4 regions of the Streptomyces sp. NPDC056231 genome follow, and region 2 is predicted to be linked to each of the others. Evidence: riboswitches for the same ligand, from Rfam matches in the RefSeq annotation. Region 2 holds a riboswitch; each other region holds the start of a gene.

Region 1 (4,357 bases), on a different contig from region 2:
AAGGGCAGAACCATGGCTGAGCGTCGCGTCAATGTCGGTTGGACCGAGGGCCTGCACGCCCGCCCCGCTTCCATCTTCGTTCGTGCGGCCACGGCGTCCGGCATCCCCGTCACGATCGCCAAGCCCGACGGCCCCCCGGTGAACGCCGCCTCCATCCTCGCGGTGCTCGGTCTCGGCGCGCACGGCGGCGAGGAGATCGTGCTCGCCTCCGAGGCGGACGACGCCGAGGCCGCGCTCGACCGGCTGGCGAAGCTGGTCACCGAGGGGCTCGAGGAGCTCCCGGAGACCGTCTGATTCCAGGATTCCGATCAGGGGGAAGCCTTTCCGGCCGGTTCCTGTCGGGTCCATTTCCGTGACGGAGCCGCGATACCCCCAACCGGGATCGCGGCTCCTTCGTTTTCTGATACCGACAATGCCTCCGGGGCGAATTTCGGGCAGCCAAAAGAAAGCCCCGCACACTTACTTCACCTTGTATACGGCGCAGGTGTTAATACCGGCCGCTCGCGGTGTTTACGGCATGTTGCGAAGTCCTCACCCGGCCGCCGGAACGGGGGGCGCCGGCATCGCGGCCCGGAGCACCGCCCGCGCGGCGCAGCCGGTGCGCGGCGGCGGCCCGCGCGGCGTGCTGGGCGGCCAGCGCCCTGGCCCGATCCGCGTCGCCGCGCGCCACGGCGTCCACGATGGCTCCGTGCTCACCCCAGTGGTCGACCGGGCGGGCCGGCTGCTCGACCGCGTACATCCAGGCGATCTTGTGGCGTAGCTGGGTGAGCAGCGCGATGAGCCCGGGGCTGCCGGACGCCTGGGCGAGCGTCTCGTGGAACCAGCTGCCCAGGGAGTGCAGATCCTCCCCCGCACCTCGCCGCGCTCTGTCCTGACCCAGCCTGACCAGGCCGCGCAGCACCTTGAGGTGTGCCTCGGTGCGGCGTTGCGCGGCACGGGCCGCACCCAGCGGCTCCAGCAGCATCCGTACCTCCAGAAGGTCGGCGGCCTCCTGTTCGGTGGGCTCGGCGACACAGGCACCGGCATGCCGGCGGGTGACCACGAAGCCCTCGGACTCCAGGGTGCGCAGCGCTTCCCGCACGGGGACACGGGAGACCCCGTAACGACGCGCGAGCAGCTCCTCGGTGAGTCTGCCACCGCGTTCGAAGACACCGGAGACGATCTCGTCACGGATTGCCGTGCATACCGATTGCGCCGGAATGCGCATGTCCGAACCTCCGCCTTAATCCCCCGCGAAACGCGGCCGATCGACGCATGTTCTGCGACTCTATTGCAAGGCGACCGCATTTCCGAAGCCGGTCCGAAAACCATGAATACCTTCTGGCCCGGGGACGGTTCCGCCGGGCGGTTCGGCAGGGGCGGACACCCCGAAGGCCCCGGCGGAAGCCGGGGCCTTCGGGGTGTGGGGACGGGACGTCGGTCAGACGTTCACGCCATGGGCGCGCAGGTACGCCACGGGGTCCATGTCGGAGCCGTACGAAGGCGTGGTGCGGGCCTCGAAGTGGAGGTGCGGTCCGGTGGAATTGCCGGTCGAGCCGGAGAGGCCGATCTGCTGGCCCGCGCCGACGGTCTGGCCGACGGAGACGCCGATCGAGGAGAGGTGGCCGTACTGGGTGTACGTGCCGTCCGTCATCCGCAGCACGATGTTGTTGCCGTATGCGCCGCCCCAGCCCGCCTCGACGACCGTGCCGGCGCCGACGGCGACGACGGAGCTGCCGGAAGCGGCGTGGAAGTCGATGCCCGAGTGGCGACCGGAGGACCAGAGGGATCCGCTCGACTTGTAGCCGGTGGTGACGTACGAACCGGCGACCGGGAGCTGATAGGAGCCCAGGCGGGTGCGCTCGGCGGAACGGGCGGCGCGGGCCTTCGCGTCACGGGCCGCCTTGGCGCGGGCCTCGGCCTCGGCCTTGGCCTTCGCCGCCGCCTCGGCCTTGGCAGCCTCGGCAGCCTTCGTGGCGACGTCGGCCTGGCGCTTCTGCACCTCGGCCTGGGTGGCCACCTGGTCGGCGAGGGCGTCCTCGATGGCGACGATCTGGGTCAGACCGGTTTCATTGCCGGAGGGGGCCTCGGCATCCGCGGCGAGGGCCGGAGAGGCCAGTCCGCCGATGACGCCGGTGGTCGCCAGCGTCGCGACTCCGGCGACGCGTGCGCTCCTGCGCTTCAGGCGGCTCGGGGCACGGTGCTTCCCGGTGGGGCGGGTGAACGCCATGGAGTAGCTGGTCCTTTCCTTCCTTCTCGCCTACCGGGTTAGCTGACGGGTTCGGAGCAGGAAGGTCTCCTACGGATCCCCGGCCTCACAGGAGGTCACGGCATCCGATTCACCCCAAGGACTGCATGGGTCCCCGGCTCCCCGGGCTCGCGCCTGACGGGGACTCGGCGATCACTGCCCGGCGCCACGGATGCGGCATACGAGTGACGGACAGCGGAGCCGACGCTAGGCGGGGGCACTTTCATTCACCAAACGGACAGGGCGCTTTGTAGCGCATCCCACAGGGCAAGCAAGAAGCTTTCGCCTCAAATCGGGCAAAAAGGAAGACCCTGGCAGGAAGTGACTCGCCAGGGTCTCTCTTCGCCCCTCTTTGTGGGGCTTTGGTGCATCAGCCGGTGACGACGGAAACCTCTCCGATGCCCAGCGCCCTGACCGGCTCCTCGATCTGCGCAGCGTCGCCGACGAGAATCGTGACCAGCCGGTCCACGGGGAAGGCGTTGACCACGGCCGCGGTCGCCTCGACCGTGCCGGTCTCGGCCAGGCGGGCGTACAACTGCGCCTGGTAGTCGTCCGGGAGGTGCTGCTCGACCTGGTCGGCGAGCGTGCCGGCGACGGAGGCAGCCGTCTCGAACTTCAGCGGGGCGACACCCACGAGGTTCTGCACAGCAGTCTCGCGCTCGGCGTCGGTCAGTCCCTCGGCCACCAGGGTCCGCAGGACCTTCCACAGGTCGTCGAGCGCCGGTCCGGTGGACTCCGTGTCCACCGAGCCGCTGATCGCCAGCATCGCCGCGCCGGTCGCCCCGGAGGCGGAGTCCGGGGCCGTCGAGCGCAGGACCTGACCGAAGGCCCGCACGCCGTAGGTGTAGCCCTTCTCCTCGCGCAGCACCCGGTCCAGCCGGGAGGTGAGTGTGCCGCCCAGGCAGTAGGTGCCGAGGACCTGGGCCGGCCACACGCTGTCGTGCCGGTCGGCGCCGATCCGGCCGATCAGCAGCTGCGTCTGCACGGCGCCCGGACGGTCGACGATCACCACGCGGCCGGTGTCGTCGGCGGTGATCGGCGGGACCGGACGGGGCTCCACAGTGTTCCCGGTCCAGTCGCCGATGGTGTCGGCGAGCAGGGCGTCCAGGTCGATACCGGTGAGGTCGCCGACGACGACGACGGTCGCGGTGGACGGCCTGACATGGGCCTCGTAGAAGGCGCGCACGGCCGCGGAGTCGATCCGCTCCACCGTTTCCTCGGTGCCCTGGCGCGGGCGTGACATCCGCGACGTGGCCGGGAAGAGCTCCTTGGAGAGCTGCTTGGCGGCACGACGGGCCGGATTGGCCTGCTCGTGCGGAATCTCGTCGAGCCGGTTGTTCACCAGTCGCTCGATCTCGCTGTCGGCGAACGCCGGCGCCCGCAGCGCCTCGGCGACCAGCCCGAGCGCCTTGGCCAGCCGGGATGCCGGAACCTCCAGGGAGACCCGCATGCCGGGATGGTCGGCGTGTGCGTCGAGGGTGGCGCCGCAACGCTCCAGCTCAGCGGCGAACTCCTCGGCGGAGTGCTTGTCGGTGCCCTCGGAAAGGGCCCGCGCCATGATCGTGGCCACGCCGTCGAGCCCCTCGGGCTCGGCTTCCAGCGGGGCGTCGAGGAAGATCTCGACCGCGACGACCTGCTGGCCGGGACGGTGGCAGCGCAGCACCGTCAGCCCATTGGGCAAGGCGCCGCGCTCGGGTGCGGGAAAGGCCCAGGGCCTGGCCGTGCCGGGGGTCGGCTGCGGGTGGTACTCCATCGATACTCCAGTCGCGGCAGCGTCGGTCACTTGTCCGCCCCTTCGTGCGCGTCGGTGTCGGTGTCCGTCTCGTCGGCTTCCGCGTCGGCGGATTCGGCCGGCTCGACCGGCTCGTAGACGAGCACCGCCCGGTTGTCGGGGCGCAGCTGGGCCCTGGCCGCCGCCTGGACCTCGTCCGCAGTGACGTCGAGGACCCGCTGGACGGCGGTGAGGGCGAGCTGCGGGTCGCCGAACAGCACGGCGAACCGGCAGAGTTCATCGGCGCGGCCCGCGACCGTACCGAGCCGGTCCAGCCACTCGCGCTCCAACTGTGCCTGAGCGCGCTCCATTTCCTCGGGCGTGGGGCCCTCGGCGGCGAATCGGGCCAGCTCCTCGTC
Region 2 (4,357 bases):
CGGTGTCCGCCAATGCCGAGGACGCGGAGTCGCGACTTGCCGCCGCACTGGCCGCCAGCCGCGCCACTCGGGACGTGGTGGCCGACCTCCTGCTGGAGGACGTTCAGGAGCACCCCCGACAGTGGCAACTGCACGGTGCGCTGCTCGCCGAGGTCGACCGCATTCTGGATGAGCTGGACATCGACAAACGCGCCGAACGCCTTGGCGAGGAACTCGACCGCCACTCCGCTGAACTGCACGAACGTCATCCCCGGCTCGCCGCACTGCGGCGGCGGCTCGGCAGCCACCGGGCTCCGCAGCCGACAGTCCCGGGAGGGTGAGGGCGAGGCGATGGGACATCCCTTCCCGGCCGGCTTCGAGCCGGGGGAGAACTGGCTCCGGAACAACGAGGCCGAGGAATATGACGAGGGATTGGAGCTGCTCCGGCCCATCTCGCACCCGGTCGCCCAGCCGACCCCGGGTTCCCAGGGCAAGATCCCCGCGGACTGGGAGCGGCAGCAGCACTGGAGCCGTGCTCCTCATCCACCGGCAGGCGTACGGGTCCTCAGGCACGGATCGGTGATCCCGCCGGGACAGGCGAGACGGTCGATGTCCCAGCCGGCGCGCCCCGCTCCGGCCTGATAGGCGCTTTCGTAGAAGGCGAGTACGGCCGCACGGGGATCGCTCTCGGTGCGGACCGCGTCGTACGGCAGCACCGCCAGGTGGCTGCCGCCACGATCCACCCATTGCGCCGACACCGGGGTGAGCGGTTCCTCCGCCAGCCGCGCCGGTTCGGGAGCGGTGTACGAGTAGAACGCGGGCGCGGCGAACTTGTCGTCACCGAACCAGAAACCGAAGCTGATCACTTCCCGGGAGTAGGCCTCCCGCGTCACCGGGTCGATCTGCTCGGGCTGGTCGATCTGACGCTCCGAAAAGCGGGTGTGAGCGATATCGAAGGTGTGCCAGAAATGGTGCACGGGGCTGACTTTCCCCGAAAACCGTGCGGAGAATTCCTCCAGTACCAGCGCCACTTGGCTGAGTACCTGCCAATACCGGTTTGCCTGTTCGGGATTGTATGCCGCGTGCTCCGTGTCCTCGGCGAACGGCCGGTCGGCGTCGGACAGATCGAATGGCTTGGGAAATCTGATATCCACCTCGATACCCAGCGCGTCCAGGGCGGCCATGATCTTCTTGTGGAAGGAAGCCACAGACTGGCCCGAAAGCGGGAACGAGACCCTCACGCCGTCCAGTCTTGTGATGACGAGTTGATGGCCGACGAAGTCGAAGTCCACCGTGAAAATCGGGTTGCCGTCGATCTGCCCCATGGGGCGGGTGGTGATACCCCGGCCAGTGAGGTGAAACGGAACGTTCCACCAGTGGTTGCGCTGGACACTGGCCGCGAGACGGATCTTTCCGACGATCTGCGCGAAGCGGTGGAGCGTCTCTTTGGTGTCATGCCACTCGGCGAGCGGCATGGGTGGGAACAGCTCCATCGCCATCACTTCTCTCGTGCTGCCGGGCGGTCCCGGCGGGTGGGCAGGGCGTTCTTCCGCACCATCATGGCCACCCCGAAGATCTACGGCACCTTGTGCGGCCGCCATGGTGTCGTTCGCGTGAACATGCACGACCTGGCCGGTGGGCGGCCACTCGCGCGCCGCAGTCGGCGCAGGCGGATGACGCGCGACTGCTCCCGGTCGTCTCCCCCGGGTGCCCTTCCCGACGAGCCGGAGCCCGAATGTCTGCCCCTGGCGTCAAAATCTCCTGAATGTCCCAATTTTGGCGATAAAGGGAAGTTGCTTGCCGTGCTGGTGAACGTGCAACCCGCGTTGGTCCGAAGGCTTTCGTGCCGGGCAAATCGCCCTTTTCGGGCCGAGTGGTGAGAGTCACCTTCCGGGCCCGCAGGCGAAGCGGCGCACCGCCCGGTTCCCTTCTGCGCCAAGAAAGTTGGCTTCACGGACCGGGGTGGATTGCGGAAATTTCCGCGACTCGATCTTGTAAATGAATTGTGATCGAGAAATGTGGGCTTGTTCAGGTCGGAGTTTCTCGCCTACGGTCACCGTCAATCCGGATGGAACGCCGAATCCTGCCGCCGTCCGGTAACCCGACCACTCACGTACGGCAGGAGCGGGGGACCCGCGTAAGCCGCCGATCCGGTATCCGGAACGGCTAGGGGTGAAGTCGTATTCCCATACGGCGAGGCAACTCCAGCCTCAACCCGACAGCTCACCTCGTAGGCGACGGAGAGGAATACGTCATGCCCGCACAGGTTAACCACCGTCGTCGTAAGTTCAGTTCGCTGACTCGCGGATTCATCGCCGTGAGCACGGGCGGAGCCGCTCTCACGCTTCCGATGATCGGGGCGACCGTTGCCTCGGCAGCGCCGGCGCAGCCTGTCCCTGCAGCCGTCGCCAAGACGGTGGCGGCCGCTGCCGCCCCCGCCAAGCCGACTGCCGTGCGGGCAGCCACGCCCACCGTCTATTCCGTGATAGCCGGTGATTCCCTTTACAAGATCGCCCTGAGCCATTCCGTGAGCGGCGGTTGGCAGCAGCTGTACAAGGACAATCGAGCGGTCATCGGAGCCGACCCCAGCGTCATTCACGCGGGCCAGAAGCTCACCATCGGCGCCAGCGCGCCCGCGGCAGTCGCGTCCACGACGGCCGCGAGCACGGCCGCTGCCGTCACCGCGAAGCCCGCGACGTACACGAACGACCTCGATGGCTGGATCAAGGAGTCGCTGGCCGTCATGGCCCAGCACGGCATCCCCGGCAGCTACGACGGCATCCACCGCAACATCATGCGCGAGTCCGCGGGCAATCCCCGGGCCATCAACAACTGGGACTCGAACGCCGCCAAGGGCACGCCGTCCAAGGGTCTCCTGCAGGTCATCGACCCCACGTTCCGGGCCTACCACGTGCCCGGTACGTCGATGGACCCCTACGACCCGGTCGCCAACATCACGGCCGCGTGCAACTACGCCGCCGCCAAGTACGGCTCGATCGACAACGTGTTCGGGGCCTACTGACGCCCGGTCGGGTCGATTCGGGCATGACGGGTGGCGAAGGTCCGATGGGACTTCGCCACCCGTTCCCGTCGGTGTCGCGTACGGAGGGCGATTCAGAGGTCGATCCGCATGGCGGCCCGCCCGAGTGTGGGCCTGCTGACCTCGACGAACCCTGCGTGGGCGAAAGTGTCACAGCTGCCGACATGGGGCTCACCCCAGGGGGTGAGGGCACCCGGCCGATCGGGGAAGGTCGCCGGGGCCGGCCCGCCTGACGCGCGGCGTTGTGCATCCGGAGTGCCTCGGTCGGGCGCATGTTACCCATGGGTATGTAGTGACTTAACGCGCGAACAGCAGTAGAACCAGTTTCACTCTCTGGAGAGTGAGGCGTGTCACATGAGTGACTCTACCATGCATAATGCAGGCCCCAGGGGCGTTTCGCGTCGAAGGTTCATCACAGGAACTGGTTCTATTTTAGGAGCCGTGGCCCTCGCGGGTCACACCACCACCGCGGCCCAGGCCGGGGTCGGCTCTGCAACTGCCCCGATCGACTCCGGGGCCCATGTCCCGGCCCTGGTGATCGGCACCGGATACGGCGGCTCCGTCGCCGCACTGCGTCTCGCCCAGGCAGGCGTCGACGTGCACATGATCGAAATGGGCATGGCCTGGGACACCCCCGGCCCGGACGGCAAGATCTTCGCCAACACGACATCCCCGGACAGCCGGTCGTACTGGCTCCGCACCAGGACCAAGCAGCCCCTCAGCAACTTCCTCGGCTTCCCCATCGACAAGAACATCACTCGCAACACGGGGATCCTCGACGCCGAGGAGTTCAGCGGGATCACCGTCTACCAGGGCCGCGGCGTCGGTGGCGGCTCGCTGGTCAACGGTGGGATGGCGGTCACTCCCAAGCGCGAGAACTTCGGAGCCGTCCTCCCGTCGGTGGATGCCGACGAGATGTACGACATCTACTACCCGCGCGCCAATGCCGGGCTCGGGGTCGGCACCATCGACCCGGCCTGGTTCGACACCGCCGCGTGTTACCGGTACGCCAGGGTCGGCCGTGAGCAGGCCCAGCGCGCCGGCTTCCCGTTCGTCTTCGTGCCCACCGTGTACGACTGGGACTACATGAAGCAGGAAGAGGCCGGAGCCGTCCCCAGGTCGGCGCTGGCCGGCGAGATCCTCTACGGCAACAACTACGGCAAGAAGTCGCTGCAGAAAACGTACATCGACCGGATCAGAGCCACCGGCAGGGTCGTCATCTCGCCGCTCCACAAGGTCACTTCGGTCGCCCCGGCGGCCGGTGGCGGTTACACGGTCGTCATCGACCAGATCGACACCGGCGGTGTCACCACGGTCACCAAGACGGTGACCGCCGAC
Region 3 (4,357 bases), on a different contig from region 2:
AGACGAACCGGACCATCGCCAGAATGCGCAGACAGCGCTGCGGGGTGAGGTTCCACTCCTTGGCGAGCGGGGTCCCCTCGAACGGGATCAGGAAGTTCACCGGAACCGAGTCCGGGTCCAGCTCGCGCAGCGAGAAGACGACGTCGACCAGATCCGCGTCGCTCTCACCCATCCCGGCGATCAGCCCGGAGCACGCCGAGAGCCCCGCGGCCTGCGCCTGCTGGACGGTCTCCACCCGGTCCGCATAGGTGTGGGTGGTGGTGATGTCCCCGTACGTCCCCTCGGACGTATTGAGGTTGTGGTTGTACGCGTCGGCGCCCGCAGAACGCAGCCGGTCCGCCTGCCCGGCGGAGAGCAGACCGAGGCAGGCGCACACCTCGACGCCCTCGTTCTGTTCCTTGATGGCTTCGATCGTCTGCGACACCCGGTCGACGTCCCGGTCCGTCGGACCGCGGCCGCTCGCCACCAGACAGACACGCTTCGCGCCGCCCGCCACCCCGGCGGCGGCGGCCTTCGACGCCTCGTCCGGTTTCAGCCAGGTGTACTTGAGGATCTCGGCCTTCGAGCCGAGCCGCTGCGAGCAGTACGAGCAGTCCTCGGGGCAGAGCCCGGACTTGAGATTGACCAGATAGTTCAGCTTCACCCGTCGGCCGAACCACTGACGGCGCACCTTCCCGGCAGCGGCCACCACTTCGAGCAGTTCGTCGTCCGAGGTCGCCAGCACGGCGAGTGCTTCTTCGCGGGTCGGCAGCTCACGCCGCAGCCCCTTGTCCACCAACGTGTTCAGGAGGTCCATGGTCATGATCCTGGCTTACGGCACCCCCCGCAGCCAAGGAGGAACCGGACAATAGAGCCCACAGAGTGTGTGTGTATTGCCACACCATGACGGGCCGCACCCCCGGTTAGGGTCTGTGGGCTGCCTACAAAAGGGACCGCCGACATGTCCTTCGCCCCGTTCGACTGGATCGATGACGAGGCGCGCCGCCGTGCGGATGCCGGGCTCGTCCGTACCCTGCGCCCCCGCCCTGCCGAGCCGGAACTGCTGGACCTCGCGAGCAACGACTACCTGGGCCTCACCCGCCACCCCGAGGTGACCGCGGCCGCCGCCGAGGCCGCGTACCGGTGGGGTGCGGGCGCCACCGGCTCCCGGCTGGTCACCGGTTCCACCGCGCTGCACGCCGACCTCGAACGCGAACTGGCCGAATTCTGCGGTTTCGAAGCGGCCCTGGTCGTCTCCTCCGGCTACGCGGCCAACCTTGCCGCGCTCACCGCCCTCACCGGTCGTGGCTCCCTGATCGTCTCCGACGCGGGCAATCACGCCTCCATCGTGGACGGTTGCCGCCTCTCCCGGGCGGACACCGCCGTCGTACCCCACGCCGATCCCGCAGCCGTCGCCAGGGAGCTGCAGGCGCATTGCGGCCGCGCCCTGACCGTCACCGACTCGGTCTTCTCCGTCGACGGAGACGCCGCGCCGCTGCGGGAACTGGCCGATGTCTGCCGTACGGAGGGCGCCGCGCTGCTCGTCGACGACGCGCATGGCCTGGGCGTGCTCGGGGAGGGCGGGCGCGGGGCCCTCGCCGCCGCCGGTCTCGCGGGTGGTGACGGGATCGTCACCACCGTGACCCTCTCCAAGTCCCTGGGCAGTCAGGGCGGAGCGGTCCTCGGGCCGGCCCGGGTGATCGACCATCTGGTCAACGCGGCCCGCACCTTCATCTTCGACACCGGGCTCGCACCGGCCGCGACGGGCGCGGCTCTCGCGAGCCTGCGCCTACTGCGCCGCGAGCCGGCACGCGCGGGCAGGGCCCGTACGGTCGCCACCGCACTGTACGAACGGCTGACCGCGGAAGGGCTGACCGCCGTACGCCCCGACGCCGCAGTCGTCTCGGTTCGGGCGCCTTCGCCGGACGCGGCGGTGCGCTGGGCGGCCGACTGCCGCGCGGCTGGGATCGCGGTGGGCTGCTTCCGCCCGCCGTCGGTCCCGGACGGCATCTCGCGGCTGCGGCTCACCGCACGCGCCGATCTGACGGAGGTGCAGATCGCGGCCGCGGTGGCCACCATCCTGCGGACCGCGCCACTGACCTGATCTGACCTGACCGGCAAGCCGATCGGACCGTCATTCGGACCCTGGGGCGGCGCGCGGCCGCAATTCGTCTCTGACGGGCAGCCGCCCCTCCCCAGGATTTTGCTGCGCGTCCCGCGGCTCGCGCTGATCTGGTTCCCGTCCGTGGCGCTCCTGGTGGACCGCCTGGGCCGGTGGCTGCGCCGGCCGCGTACCGCCCGCGCCATCGAGGGCGGCAGCGGCGCGGCGCTCGCCGTGCTGGGGCTGTTTCTGGTGACTGGCTCCCTGGTGCACTGAAGCACGTGGTGAATGGGGGAGCCGGAGGAGGGGCGGAGGGGATCAGCGAACTCGTCCGTACCAGACGCTCCTCGTCCAGATCTTCTCCAGCCGCACGACGGAACCGGTTTTCGGGGAGTGCCAGATCTTCCCTCTGCCGGCGTAGATGCCCACGTGGTAGACGCTGCGCCCCCAGTGGAAGAAGACCAGATCGCCGCGTTTCCGTTTCGACGCCGAGACGTGGCGGGTCTTGTTGTACTGCTGCTGGGCCGTGCGTGGGAGCTTCTTGCCCACCTTCTTGAACGCGTACTGCGTCAGCCCGGAGCAGTCGAAACGGTGGGGGCCGGTGGCCCCGTACCGGTACGGCGATCCTTTCTTCGACGCGGCGATCTTGAGTGCCTTCGTTGACCGCGTTGCGGGCTGGGCGTCGGCCACGGCGCCGGGGACGATCACGGAGCCGCCGACTGCGGCAAGCGTCAGAACCGTGGCAGTGCCGGCCCGGGTGATCAGAAACGGGACATGAACCTGCGCATTCATGCGCAACCCTTCGTCAGCCGCCTGTGAAGGATGACCTGTCGGGTTCGGGCTGGCGAAGTTGCCCGGCCGCGCGATACGGCTTCACCCCGAGGGGCGACCGGATGCCCGGTCGACCCGTTGTGCTCGGGTCCTCCACTCCTGCCGATCCACTTCTGTCGACCAGTCATCCGGGCGGCGGCAGGACTCGGCGTCCGCCCGGACCGCCTCGCCGTGGTGGCGGGGGCTTGTCGTCCCACGGATCTTGACTCACGCGCTGGTGGATTTTCGGAGCAAAACAGCGATATGGAAGATTTGACATCGATGGTCTGTTTGGGTGGTTAGAGGGTGATTTGTGTACCCGTCAGGCATCCTCCAGCGGTCTCGTACCAGCAGGGGAACGGCATATTTCGCTCACCGTCCACGCCGGCGGCGCAAGTCGAGTCGTCCCTCTCGCGGGGGATTCCTTGCGCTGGATGAGCGATAAATGTCGATCACCACGCCGGGCGTGTCGCCGACGGAGAGATGATCAACTCATCGGGGCCGGGGGCACGGTGACCCGTCCGGCCCGCCGTTCTCCGTCCAACACGCGCAGTGCCTGCGCCAACGTGGCGGCGTGGATCTGTGCTTCACCCCGCTCGTGCATCAATGTGAGCGCGTCCCGCAGGGCGCCCGCCCGCGAGGCGAGTGCCTGGGCAGCGCGCAGCGCACCGTAGGTGTCGCTGCCGCGGGCAGGGTTGATCCGGCCCAGCTGGTCGAGCACTTCCAGGTAGCAGTCGATGAACTCGGCCTCGGCGCGCGTCAGTGCGGGCAGCGGCGGGAGGTGGGGTGGCTGCATCAGTGGTTCACCTCGCGCTGTTCCGCGGGAGCGACGTCTTGCGGTTCTCCAGGACGTGGTCCACCAGTCCGTACGCCTTGGCTCCGGCGGCGTCGAGGATGAGGTCGCGCTCGAAGTCGGCGGCGATCCGCTCGGTGCTGCGGCCGGTATGACGAGCCAGCATGCCGGTGAGCAGCTCGTGGACGCGGGCCAGTTCCCGCGCCTCGATCTCCAGATCGGACGGCTGGCCCTGCACCGGCTCCGGGAGTTCGGGCTGCTGGACGACGACCCTGGCCCCGGGCAGGGCGTGCCGCCGGCCGGGAGCGCCCGCGGCGAGCAGGACCGCCGCGCTGGAGCCGGCCTGGCCGAGGCAGAACGTTTCCACCTCGCAGGTGAGGTACCCCATCGTGTCGTAGATGGCGGACATGGCGCCGAATGAGCCGCCGGGGGAGTTGATGTAGAGGGAGATCGGCCGGTCGGGCGCGGCGTGCTCCAGATACATGAACTGCGCGATCAGGTCGTTGGCGGCGGTGTCGTCGACCGCGGTGCCGAGGAAGACGATGCGCTCGGCGAGCAGCTTGGAGTACGGGTCGAGGGTGCGGGTCCCGTCGGTCGTGCGCTCGGTGAACTCGGGCAGTACGTAACGGGCGGCAGGGCGGAACATGGCGAGGCCTCTCCTCCGGTGTCTGTAC
Region 4 (4,357 bases), on a different contig from region 2:
GTCCTCGATGGAGACCAGCGGGTACGCCGCGACGAGTTCCTCGTAGTACTCGGTCATCTCGGCGGCCGAGCGGGACTTGCCCTCGAACTCGTACTTGCCGTCCTTGTAGAACTCCGAGGCGGCGACGTCGAGCGCGAGCGCGATGTCCTTGCCCGGGGCGTAACCGGCTTCCTTGATGGCCTCGATGATGAGGTCCAGGGCGGCGCGGTTCGACTCCAGGTTCGGCGCGAAGCCGCCCTCGTCGCCGAGACCGGTCGACAGGCCCTTGGTCTTCAGGACCTTCTTCAGCGTGTGGTAGACCTCGGCGCCCCAGCGCAGGGCCTCGGAGAAGGACTCCGCGCCGATCGGCGCGATCATGAACTCCTGGATGTCCACGTTGGAGTCGGCGTGCGACCCACCGTTGAGGATGTTCATCATCGGGACGGGCAGCAGGTGCGCGTTCGGGCCACCGAGGTAGCGGAACAGCGGCAGGTCCGAGGCCTCGGACGCGGCGTGCGCGACGGCCAGCGAGACGCCGAGGATGGCGTTGGCGCCGAGCGAGCCCTTGTTCTCGGTGGCGTCCAGGTCGAACATGGCCTGGTCGATCAGCCGCTGCTCGGTGGCGTCGTAACCGACGAGCTCCGGGCCGATCTGCTCGATCACGGCGAGGACGGCCTTCTCGACGCCCTTGCCCTGGTAGCGGTTGGGGTCACCGTCGCGAAGCTCAATGGCCTCGAACGCACCGGTGGAGGCGCCGGACGGCACAGCAGCACGGCCCGTGCTGCCGTCGTCGAGGCCAACCTCGACCTCGACCGTGGGGTTTCCGCGGGAGTCGAGGATTTCCCGGGCTACGACGACGTCGATGGACGGCACGAGGCATCTCCTTCTGGGATATGACGCTGGTTGTGCAGGGTCGCTTTGGCCTTGCGACAAGAGCCTAACCGGCTGGGCGCCTCGGTCCGCCGACCGCCCGTCCCCTGGGACGAAAAAGGACCCAAGGGCACTCATAGCAGGGCAAAGATCCAGATTTCTACTGTCCGGTAACGACAAAGTTGAACACTGAATACGAAAAACCCCGACCCGGCACGTACGGGGGAATCCGCGCCGGGTCGGGGGGCTCGGGGAGGAGAGAGCCCGTATCTACGGGGAACCCGTAGATACGGGGCGCCCGTCCTACTTCGTCAGGTGGAGCTGCTGACCCGGGTAGATCAGGTCGGCGTCCTCGACGATGTCCTTGTTCAGCTTGAAGAGCTGCTGCCAGCCGCCCTTCACCTTGTGCTGCGCTGCGATCTTGCTGAGCGAGTCGCCGGACTTCACCTTGTACTCGCCGTCACCCTTGGCGACCTTGCCACCGGTCGGCGTGGTGACGGTCTTCTTGGGGGCGGTACCGCGGTCCGCGCGGGAGGCGGCGGGGGCCTCGGTGCGCTCGGCCGGCTTCGACGCGGCCTGCTTCGACTCCTGCGCCGGGGCGCTCTGCTGCGCGGTGGAGCCGGTGTCGACACCCGGGTCGACACCGTCGTTGGTGAGGCCACCGGCGTGGGCACAGCCCCAGGCACCCGGGCCCTGCATGGCGAGGAGCTTCTCGGCGGTGGCGATCTGCTGAGCCTTGGTGGCGAGGTCGGCGCGCGGGGCGTACTGCGTACCGCCGGCGGCGGCCCAGCTGGACTGCGAGAACTGCAGGCCGCCGTAGTAGCCGTTGCCGGTGTTGATGGACCAGTTGCCACCGGACTCGCACTGGGCGACGGCGTCCCACGTGGCGACGGAGGCGGCGGAGGCACCAGTCGCACCCATCAGGGGAGCGGCGATGGCGGCACCGGTGACACCGGCGAGCGTGGCGACACGGACGGCCTTGGACGGGCGGCGGTGCTTGCCCTTGCTGTTCAGCAGCATGGAACTTCTCCTCACCGACGCCTACGAGGTGAGCTGTCGGGTTCGGGCCAAGTGAGTTGCCCGGTCGCGTGTCCTAGCACGCGACTTCACCCCGAGCCGGTCCTGACGGCCTTTCGGCCATCGGGCCCGGCGGCTTACCTGGGTCCCCCGCTCCTGCCTACGGCGCTTTACGCGTCTGTTCCCATCGACCGACGGCAGGATTCGGCGTGACCGTCGACGGGGCCCGCGGTGCGAGCGGTTCCGACCGTAAACGTATGCAACCTCGACATTCAAAGATGGGCATAACGGACAATCAGCCCTTACCTGCATCCGACTGCACAGCGTTTTCGCAGGTGAGGGGCGATGCAGACAGACCCGGCGGACGCGACACGCCAGTTGACGCAAAGAGACCCATGTCTCACTTACGCATAAGCGGACATAGGCCTCTGAACTACCCCGATTTTTGGGGTGCTTTTAGCTGCTTATCGGACTGCCCTCACTTCGCCTTCACGTCGAGATCGAGGCTCTGGCCAGGCAGGATGAGGTCCGGGTCGCCGCCGACCGCACCCTTGTTCGCCTCATAGAGAGCGGGCCATCCACCGGGAACCTTCTGTGCGTCAGCAATCGCCCAGAGGTTGTCGCCCGGCCGGACGGTGTAATCGCGGTCGACCGCCGTCGCGCGCGTGTCGCGCCTCTCGTTGTTACCGCGGGAAGCATGCCGGCCCGAGTCCCGGCCGCCGCCCCTGCCGGTGTCCTGGCTCACCTCGGGGGCCGGTGCGCCGCGATGCTTACCGCCCGCCTCGCTGCCGGACGAGCCGGACCTCTGGGGCAAGTCGGATGAATCAGACTTCTTGGACGATGGCATGGATGACGGCTCTGCCGACGGCTTGTGCGACGCCTTGCCCGAAGACGCGGCGGACCCCTTGGCCGACCCCTTGGCCGACCCCTTGGCCGACGGCGCCTTGGACGCCTTCCCGCTCTCCGCCGATTCGGCCGACGGCACGGTTCCCGGGTCGACCCCCGGCAACACCCCGTCCTCCGTGAGCCCGGAGATGGCCACACAGCTGGGCCACGCCTTCGGCCCCTGGTCCTCCAGGACCTTCTCGGCGACTGCTATCTGCTGCGAGCGGCTGGCGAGGTCGGCGCGCGGGGCGTACGCCTCACCGCCGTACGACTTCCAGGTGTCCTGCGAGAACTGAAGACCGCCATAGAAGCCGTTGCCGAGGTCGGCGCTCCACATGCCGCCGCTCTCGCACTCCGCGACCCGGTCCCAGGTAGTGGCGTCGGCGGCGTGCGCACCGGCCGCGCCGAGCAGGGGTATGGCGATGGCCGAACCGGTCACGCCTGCGGCGACGACGATCGCGGGTGCCTGGCGAGGGCGACGGTGCCTGCCGTTCGCGGAGCCCATGGGATTGCCTTCCGTGTGACTGACAAGTGACTGGTGAGTCGAACGGTGAACGTAGCGGCACTCGAACGCTTGTCACAAGTCGATGCAGCGCAGATCACGTGAAAGTCACAGAGTTGACGGGGTGTCACCACGACCGGAACGCCGACCGGGAGCGAACTCCACCGGAAGCGTGCGCAGTCCACGCATGATGAGTCCGCCACGCCACCGCAAATCGGTAGGTTCCACCGCAAGCCGCAGGTCCGGGAGGCGCCTCAACAGCGTGGCCAGGGCCGCCTGTCCCTCCAGTCGGGCAAGCGGTGCTCCCAGGCAGTAATGGATGCCGTGCCCGTATCCGAGGTGCTGATTGTCACGCCGCGCGAGGTCGAGGGTGTCCGGGTTCGCAAACCGCTCCGGGTCCCGGTCGGCGGCGGCGAGCACCACCAGTACGGGGTCGCCCGCCGCGATCCGCTGCCCGCCGAGGGTCAGCGGCTCGGTGGCGAACCGCCAGGTGGCCAGCTCCACCGGACCGTCGTACCGCAGCAGTTCCTCGATACCGGTCTCCAGCAGCCCGGTCTCCCCCGCGTCGAGCGAGCGCTGCAGCCGCTCCCGCTGCTCCGGATTGCGCAGCAGGGCGTACACCCCGTTGCCGATGAGGTTGACCGTCGTCTCGAATCCCGCGAAGAGGAGGATGAAGGCCATGGCGGCGGCCTCGTTCTCGGTGAGGTGCTCGCCGTGGTCACTCGCCCGGATCAGGCCCGAGATCAGGTCCTCCCCCGGGTTCTCCCGCTTCCGGTGGATGAGCTCCGCCAGATAGCCTCGCATCTTCTTCACCGACCGGGCGACCCCGCCGCGCGGACCGCCACCGTGGCGGATCATCATCCCCGCCCAGTCCCTGAAGTCGTCCTGGTCCTCGCGCGGGACGCCGAGCAGGTCGCAGATCGCATAGATGGGGAGCGGGAAGGCGAAGTCGTGGATGAGGTCCGCGGATCCCTCCTCGATGAAGTTGTCGATGAGGTGGTCCGTCAGCTCCTGCACCCGCGGGGCGAACTCGGCGACCCGGCGCGGCGTGAACGCCTTCGAGACCAGCCGGCGCAGCCTGGTGTGGTCCGGCGGGTCGATGTT

Evidence for each region. Region 2 has a riboswitch for cyclic di-AMP ahead of ACNPQM_RS18275 (transglycosylase SLT domain-containing protein). Riboswitches for the same ligand answer to the same signal wherever they lie in the genome.
Region 1: it holds a riboswitch for cyclic di-AMP, as region 2 does, so the genes downstream of both, ACNPQM_RS06020 (M23 family metallopeptidase) here and ACNPQM_RS18275 (transglycosylase SLT domain-containing protein) in region 2, are expected to answer to the same signal.
Region 3: it holds a riboswitch for cyclic di-AMP, as region 2 does, so the genes downstream of both, ACNPQM_RS12590 (C40 family peptidase) here and ACNPQM_RS18275 (transglycosylase SLT domain-containing protein) in region 2, are expected to answer to the same signal.
Region 4: it holds a riboswitch for cyclic di-AMP, as region 2 does, so the genes downstream of both, ACNPQM_RS03310 (transglycosylase family protein) here and ACNPQM_RS18275 (transglycosylase SLT domain-containing protein) in region 2, are expected to answer to the same signal.

The regions. Positions count from the first base shown of each region.
Region 1 covers NZ_JBLVKW010000004.1:181,709-186,065, forward strand. Annotated here, with positions in the region: gene ACNPQM_RS06010 (HPr family phosphocarrier protein) at 13-294, shown strand; gene ACNPQM_RS06015 (GntR family transcriptional regulator) at 488-1,207, opposite strand; gene ACNPQM_RS06020 (M23 family metallopeptidase) at 1,421-2,209, opposite strand; cyclic di-AMP (ydaO/yuaA leader) riboswitch at 2,222-2,389, opposite strand; gene ACNPQM_RS06025 (M16 family metallopeptidase) at 2,598-3,980, opposite strand; gene ACNPQM_RS06030 (M16 family metallopeptidase) at 4,007-4,357, opposite strand, start outside.
Region 2 covers NZ_JBLVKW010000021.1:3,445-7,801, forward strand. Annotated here, with positions in the region: gene ACNPQM_RS18265 (FUSC family protein) at 1-320, shown strand, start outside; gene ACNPQM_RS18270 (DUF5996 family protein) at 519-1,472, opposite strand; cyclic di-AMP (ydaO/yuaA leader) riboswitch at 2,044-2,229, shown strand; gene ACNPQM_RS18275 (transglycosylase SLT domain-containing protein) at 2,234-3,001, shown strand; gene ACNPQM_RS18280 (GMC oxidoreductase) at 3,374-4,357, shown strand, end outside.
Region 3 covers NZ_JBLVKW010000011.1:165,855-170,211, reverse strand. Annotated here, with positions in the region: gene bioB (biotin synthase BioB) at 1-796, opposite strand, end outside; gene ACNPQM_RS12600 (8-amino-7-oxononanoate synthase) at 941-2,083, shown strand; partial or broken gene ACNPQM_RS12595 (LysE family transporter) at 2,141-2,356, shown strand; gene ACNPQM_RS12590 (C40 family peptidase) at 2,399-2,872, opposite strand; cyclic di-AMP (ydaO/yuaA leader) riboswitch at 2,876-3,062, opposite strand; gene ACNPQM_RS12585 (hypothetical protein) at 3,378-3,686, opposite strand; gene ACNPQM_RS12580 (ATP-dependent Clp protease proteolytic subunit) at 3,694-4,329, opposite strand.
Region 4 covers NZ_JBLVKW010000002.1:290,964-295,320, reverse strand. Annotated here, with positions in the region: gene eno (phosphopyruvate hydratase) at 1-852, opposite strand, end outside; gene ACNPQM_RS03310 (transglycosylase family protein) at 1,153-1,869, opposite strand; cyclic di-AMP (ydaO/yuaA leader) riboswitch at 1,873-2,044, opposite strand; gene ACNPQM_RS03305 (transglycosylase family protein) at 2,345-3,256, opposite strand; gene ACNPQM_RS03300 (cytochrome P450 family protein) at 3,362-4,357, opposite strand, start outside.